DNA from 2 places in the Pseudochrobactrum algeriensis genome. Region 2 is predicted to be linked to the other one. Evidence: predicted binding sites of a transcription regulator. Region 2 holds the regulator's gene; the other holds the start of a gene.
The links. Region 2 encodes PhoB, which activates phosphate uptake and scavenging genes when phosphate is short. Its sites were predicted from a motif close to TGTCATNNANCTGTCAT; they were not measured.
Positions count from the first base shown of each region.

Region 1: a site for PhoB is predicted at 1,626-1,642, ahead of olsB (l-ornithine N(alpha)-acyltransferase). Genes of this name have one in related genera too.

Region 1 covers NZ_CP075361.1:162,890-166,313, forward strand. The annotation lists gene mutS (DNA mismatch repair protein MutS) at 1-183, shown strand, start outside; gene KHQ09_RS02895 (VOC family protein) at 204-563, shown strand; gene olsB (l-ornithine N(alpha)-acyltransferase) at 610-1,479, opposite strand; gene lspA (signal peptidase II) at 1,823-2,305, opposite strand; gene KHQ09_RS02910 (TrmH family RNA methyltransferase) at 2,334-3,197, opposite strand; gene KHQ09_RS02915 (RsmD family RNA methyltransferase) at 3,194-3,424, opposite strand, start outside.
Region 2 covers NZ_CP075361.1:3,380,976-3,384,399, forward strand. The annotation lists gene phoU (phosphate signaling complex protein PhoU) at 1-662, shown strand, start outside; gene phoB (phosphate regulon transcriptional regulator PhoB) at 786-1,472, shown strand; gene KHQ09_RS17790 (cell wall hydrolase) at 2,019-2,960, shown strand; gene KHQ09_RS17795 (hypothetical protein) at 3,031-3,318, opposite strand.

The DNA.
Region 1 (3,424 bases), 220 kb from region 2:
GCTGAAAAGATCATTGATGATCTGCCGCTCTTTGCTGTCGTTGCCAAGCCGCGTGAAGTGGCAAAACCGGCGCAGGATAGTGCATTACTGAATGCAGTACAGGAAATTAATCCTGATGATCTGACACCGCGCGAGGCACTGGAAGCCTTGTACCGCCTGAAGCAATTGTCGGTTAAAAGTTAAATTCTGACAGGAGAATTTACATGGCAGTTCTGAGGATCGTAGCTAATCTGGCAGGTTCTGATCTTCAGGCTGCGCGGGTCTTTTATGAGGAACTGCTGGGGTTGGATGTGGTTATGGATCACGGTTGGATCGTAACGCTGGCTGCCGCAGCGACCGCAGAAAACAGACCTGTCCAACAGCTCAGTTTAGCGACAGAGGGCGGCGGCGGAACGGATGTGCCCCGTCTTTCCATTGAGGTCGATAATCTGGATGAAGTCTATCATCGCGCACAGGCTGCAGGATTTGAGATCATCTATCCGCTCACGGAGGAGCCGTGGGGCGTGCAGCGTTTTTATGTTCGCGACCCGCTCGGATATGTCATAAATATCTTATCGCATTAGACATAAAAAAGACCGGTATATTGCCGGTCTTTTTGTTTTCATCACATCATACAAAACGGTCAGCTTCAGCGCCGTAATAATTGATGTAGCGACTGGAAATACGCTCTACCGGCAGAACAATCAGCACGTCCGTAGTGCCGAACTGATGGTCAACCACTGCACCGTCACCGATCATCGCGCCGAGGCGCAGATAACCTTTGATCAGCGGCGGCATGGAGAACAATGCCACTTTCGGATTGATGGCTTCTTGCGGAACAATATCCATTGAGCGGTAATGCTGCTCAAGCGCACGGACATCCCATTCCGCATCAGCGCGGCAATTATGATGCAGGAAAGACAGCGGCAGTGCATGGGCTTCCGGCACCGTACCGTGGAATGAGGCGCAGCCGAACATCACTTCAATCCTGTGCTGACGGCAATAGGACCAGATGCCCTGCCACAGCAATTCAACCGTACGCTTGGAGCGGTATTCCGGCTTCACGCAGGAGCGGCCGAGTTCAAGAAATTGCAGGCCGGGCTTGCGTTCAAGCAGTTTGGTGATTTCATATTCACCGGCAGAATAGAATGTATGACCTGCCGCGAGCATGTCGCTGCGCATCAGGCGGTATGTGCCGACAAGCTGCTCTGCCTCACCGCCGGAGATTGATGTGTCATAAACCACCAGATGATCGCAAATCGCATCATAATGGTCGCTGTCGCGTTCTTCGAGAATGGTATTCTGAGATTTTTGCGCACCGAGCTCGGTGTAAAAAACATCGTAACGCAGTTTTTGCGCAATACGGATTGTGTCCGGATTATCCGCAATCCGCACAATAAGACTGCCCATACGCCCCAGTATCTGGCCGGTCAGTGAAGAAAAACCGGCATCAGCTAAAATGGCGCCTATTTCAAGCGTATCTGGAGGTGTTTGCTTCATGCGTGCATCATGCGCGGTTTGTGAAAAAATTCCAAGAGCCTGTGGCAAGATATATCCTCCGCCGGATTCAACTGTCTCAGTGCTGTCCGCAAGTATTTTGTCTGCTTAGCCACGTTTCTGAGTTGCGGTATTTATAGAGGATGTCTGCGTCAGGCATGTGACATATGCCTTTTAGATTGTCTTGTCAGGCCGTTGAAACTGACAGGTAGGAAGAACAGCAGCATGTGAAAAAGCCGCCGGCAAATCCGTTTAAATTGATTTGCCGGAGATTTTGTCAGGGAAATGACCGTATTTGGTGAAGATTTTTTGGGGGGGCAGCCCGCAGAGCGGGACTTTTTTCCTCTCACCCCGCAGAGCGGGACTTCTTCCATTGCACCAGTTCGTCGAGGATAATCAGACCGGCACCGGTAGAGATGTAAACGTCGGCCATATTGAAGACCGCAAATGACCAGCTAGGCAGATGGAACAGGATATAATCTACCACATAGCCGAGCAGGCTGCGGTCGATGAGATTGCCCAATGCACCACCAATAATCAGCGCAAAGCCGATACGGCTGATCACCCGTTCCGGTGCAGTTGTCCACCACAGATAGGAGACGAAACCGATGACAGCAACGGTCATGGCTATCAGGCCGCCGTCATGCAGCCACGACAGCATGGAGAAAGCGATGCCTTCATTATGGGTGCGGTAAAGCGCCAGAAACGGCAGCAGATCAATCTGCTGATTATAGTCCATGCCGCTCTCAACCAGAAATTTGATATACTGGTCTGAGGTGACAGCGAAAACGATAATCAGAACAGACCAGAGAGTGGCACGTTGGGACATAGGGGCTTAAACTCCTGCGTGTCTTAGTTTAGCGATCATCCAGAACCAGAGCGTCACGGCGGATTTCGTAGAGCATGACACCGGTGGCAATAGCAAGATTAAGCGAATCCGCACGGCCAATTTGAGGGATACGTGCTAAATGCGAGCAAATTGCAGCAAGATCGTCAGGCAATCCCTGCTGCTCATTGCCCATCATCAGCATAACCGGCTGCTTATTATAGGGAATAGTGCGGTAGTCGACGGCACCTTTGAGATGCGTTCCCACCAGCACGCCCTTATAGGATTTGCGCCAGTTGATGAATTCGTCGTGCTTGGCACGGTAAAGCGGCACGGCAAAAACTGAGCCCATTGTCGCGCGCACGGTTTCCATAGAATAAGGATCAGTGCAGTCGCCGATCAGGATAATACCTTTGGCGCCTACCGCATCAGCGGTGCGGATAATGGTACCGAGATTGCCCGGATCACGCACGCGGTCAAGCGCGATATAGGTGTCATTGCCTTGCGGACGCAGTCTTTCCAGCGGTTCAAAACGCTGGTCAAAAACACCGGCGACCATTTGCGGATTGTCTTTGCGGGTGATTGCCGCAATCACTTTTTCTGAAGCTTCCAGCACCAGACCGCCACCGGCTTTGGTACGGGCTGCAACTTTCTCCACCAGCGGATTGCCTTTACCGGCTTTGGAAAACACCAGAGTGCGGATGCGCCAGCCCTGCTCAATCGCGTCGATGACCAGTTTCAGACCTTCCGCCAGAAACACGCCCTGCTGGTCGCGGAATTTCTTCATCGACAAAGCACGCAGGTCTTTGACGATCGGATTGGTCAGGCTGGTAACTTCTTTAACGCTACCGGTGCGTGGGGCATCTTTGCGGGAAAAATCATTGTCTTTAGTCATGAATTGGCAATCCAGCGGGAGAACATAGAGGTGGAAAGCGCGCGCTCGGCTGAGCGTTCACGCAGGATGAGCTCGCCCGATTCAATCACGCCGTCGCGTCCGGTAAAGCGGTCGCGCATCAGCTCGTGAATGGCAAAGAACGAGGCACGGATCGAATAGGCGGTCAGCACAACGCTGAGGGCATCCGGCGAGAGGATCGCGCGGCACATATCGACCATTTGCGGCAG
Region 2 (3,424 bases):
TCGCCGAAATGGGCGGTCATGCGGAGCGTATGGTGGAACAGTCCATCAAGGCGATTGTTACTGCCGATAATGCGCTGGCACAGCGGGTCATTTCCGAGGATCTGATCCTTGATGCAGGCGAACGTGAAATTGATGACAAGGCGATTATGATTATCGCCAAGCGTCAGCCGATGGCTGTGGATCTGCGCGAAATTATCGGCGCGATCCGTATCTCAGCGGATCTGGAACGCGTTGGCGATATGGGCAAAAACATTGCCAAGCGTGTTGTTGCCGTTTCGGAAACACGTCAGTCGGTGAAGCTTTATCGCGGTCTAGAAACACTGGCAGAGCTTGCCCGCACCCAGCTAAAAGATGTGCTGGACGCCTATGCAACGCGTTCTGTGACCCAGATCAATATTGTCCGCGACCGCGATGATGAAATTGATGCGATGTACACATCGCTGTTCCGCGAACTTCTGACTTATATGATGGAAGATCCGCGCAATATTACGGCCTGTACGCATCTTCTGTTCTGCGCCAAGAATATTGAGCGTATCGGCGATCATGCCACCAATATTGCCGAGACGGTCTATTATATTGTCACCGGTAATCAGATGCCGCCGGATCGTCCGAAAGATGATCTGAGCCATGACGTCGTTCTCGACGAATTGCATAAAAACTAAGCTGCTCTAACCGGCAGCCGATATGCAGGGCATTCAGCCCTGCCTGTCAGAATAAACGTCATGCATTCCGGCTGTGCCGGAATGCAAATGCCCCCTTATGTCTAAACGAATAGTGGATACGCAATGTCACACACGCCAAGAATAGCGGTTGTTGAAGACGAAGAAGCCATCAGCGAATTGCTGCGCTATAATCTTGAGGCTGAAGGCTATCAGGTCGATACGATCCTGCGTGGCGATGAAGCCGAAATTTATTTACGCGAAAACGTCCCTGATCTTTTGGTTCTCGACTGGATGCTGCCTGGTGTTTCCGGCATCGAACTTTGCCGCCGTCTGCGTCAGCGTGCAGAGACAGAGCGTCTGCCGATTATCATGCTGACAGCACGCGGTGAGGAATCCGAGCGTGTGCGCGGTCTGGCCGTTGGCGCGGATGATTATGTTGTCAAACCATTCTCCACACCGGAACTGCTGGCACGTATCAAGGCGATGCTGCGCCGCGCCAATCCGAGTGTGCTTTCCCATGTGCTGAAAGTCGGCGAGATTGTTCTCGACCGTCAGCAGCACCGCGTTTACCGCAAGGAACGCGAAATCAAACTCGGGCCGACAGAGTTTCGTCTGCTTGAATATTTTATGATGGCACCGGGGCGTGTTTTCTCGCGCACGCAATTGCTGGATGGTATCTGGGGGCGGGATATTTACGTCGATGACCGCACGGTGGATGTGCATATCGGCCGTCTGCGCAAGGCGATCAATACCGGTCGTGAAGTGGATCCGATTCGCACCGTTCGCGGTGCCGGTTATGCTTTCGGCTGATAACCTGCCGGATATTTGTGAAAAATACTGAACCGGTGTGAAGAAAATTCACGCCGGTTTTTATATTTCTGATTCTGCGGAAAGCCGTGTCTGCAAAGGCTATAGCGTCATAAAAGCAAATTGCCTTCACAAAATATCAGTTATTTGTAACGCGCTGTAATGAATTATGACTAACGCAACAGGGCGGTCAATTGCATGATGCGCCCGTGTCTGAGGCGCTATCAGGTTGTGAAATAAGGCAATATCGTACCGGAATTGCTGCAAAGCCATAATCCGGCAAGCTGCTTCATTTCACTAGGTTAGTGAAGTCTTTACGTAATCTTGCGTATTTTAGTAATCACTCAAAAGAATGCGTTAACAGAGCGTTAACTAATAAGGCGCATTTTCTTGGGGTAAATTTTAACCGGTTGTCGCTAACCGGAACACGAATATAAATCGGGCCTTGCGCCTTTATTTAGCCCTAATAGCCCCCGAATTTCCCGGGGCTCGCGCACAGGATCTCTGTGTGACCCGGGTGTACGGGAAATTATTGATAAGGATGAACCGTTGAAACGCTCTTATTTAGCGAAAACACTGTTTATCGGTGCTCTGGTTGCCACGCCGTTTATCCTTGCTGGCTGCACCACGACTTCGACCGGTTCCAAATCTGCCAAGGCTGCACAGTCTGCCAAGGAATCCGGTGTGACCGTCCGTAATGGCAAAAAGACCTACACATACACTTCCAGAGACCGCGAATGCCTTGAGCGCGCAATGTTCTTTGAATCTGCCCGCTCCAGTCGTGATGGCCTTGTTGCAGTCGGCACGGTGGTGATGAATCGTCTGGTCTCGGAAAAATATCCGGAAACCATTTGCGGCGTTGTCGGACAGAAAAACCAGTTTGCACCGGGCGTTATGACCCGTGCCATGAATTCCAAAGCTTTGCCGGATGTAAAAGAAGCGGCGGATTCCGTGCTGAAAGGCGAACGCCATCCGAAGCTGAAGAATGCAATGTTCTTCCATACGGCCGGCCTGAAATTCCCGTATAGAAATATGCATTATGTGTTGGTTGCCGGTGGCAATTCTTTCTACGAAAAGCGCCGCAGAGACGGTACGCTGGAATCGCCGCTGCCTGAAACCCCGTATAATCTGGCGGCTGCCTATGAACCAAGAAACCAGTCCATGCCGGATAGCATTTATGATGTAACGGATACGGCTAAGGCCGGTAAAGGTGACCGTCTGCCTGTCGTTGCTCCGGTGATGGTGGCATCTGCCGGACAGGATGTGCAGGCTGCACAACCGGCTGCAGCGGAAGTACCGGTGCAGCTTGCCTATCATGCACCGGCTGTAAATACGCCGGTTCCGGCGCAGCTGCCGTTTGAAACCAAACCGGTTGCAGCCTCCGCAACGCAGAATACTTTTGCAGCAGGTGCGGAAGATATGAACAAGCAAAAAGTTGATGCGATCGGCGCATTGTTGCTGACGCAGGATCGCCCTGAACCGGCAAGCTGATCCCGTATCTTGTTATCAACTGAAATGAAAAAGCCCGCGCGAAGCGGGCTTTTATTTATGGAGATGAAGATCAGCGCGGCACCACCACCGGCTGGTAAATAACCATCGGTGTGGAGAATTGCGGCCGTTCATTCTGCCATGCGCGGATATCGGCGCGACGGTCGAGATGGATTTGCAGCAGGCAATTGGCCATGGCTTCAGACTTGGGTTTAAAACCATAGCTCAGACAGTTTTTCTCATCCTCAGCACGCTGCTGTTCCGGTGTAAGTGTCGTGCAGCCTGCCAGCGCTATCGCAAACAGTCCTGCAACAAGACTCAGCTTCTGAAATGATCGCGCATTATTGGAGTTTCGGTTCATGGATTTGTTCCGATAAATATGACTTCATATGGCATATTAACGCTGTTCCGCATCGGTGGCTACAGCGACAATATAAAATCCTGACAGAGCACTAGCTTGCAGGCTC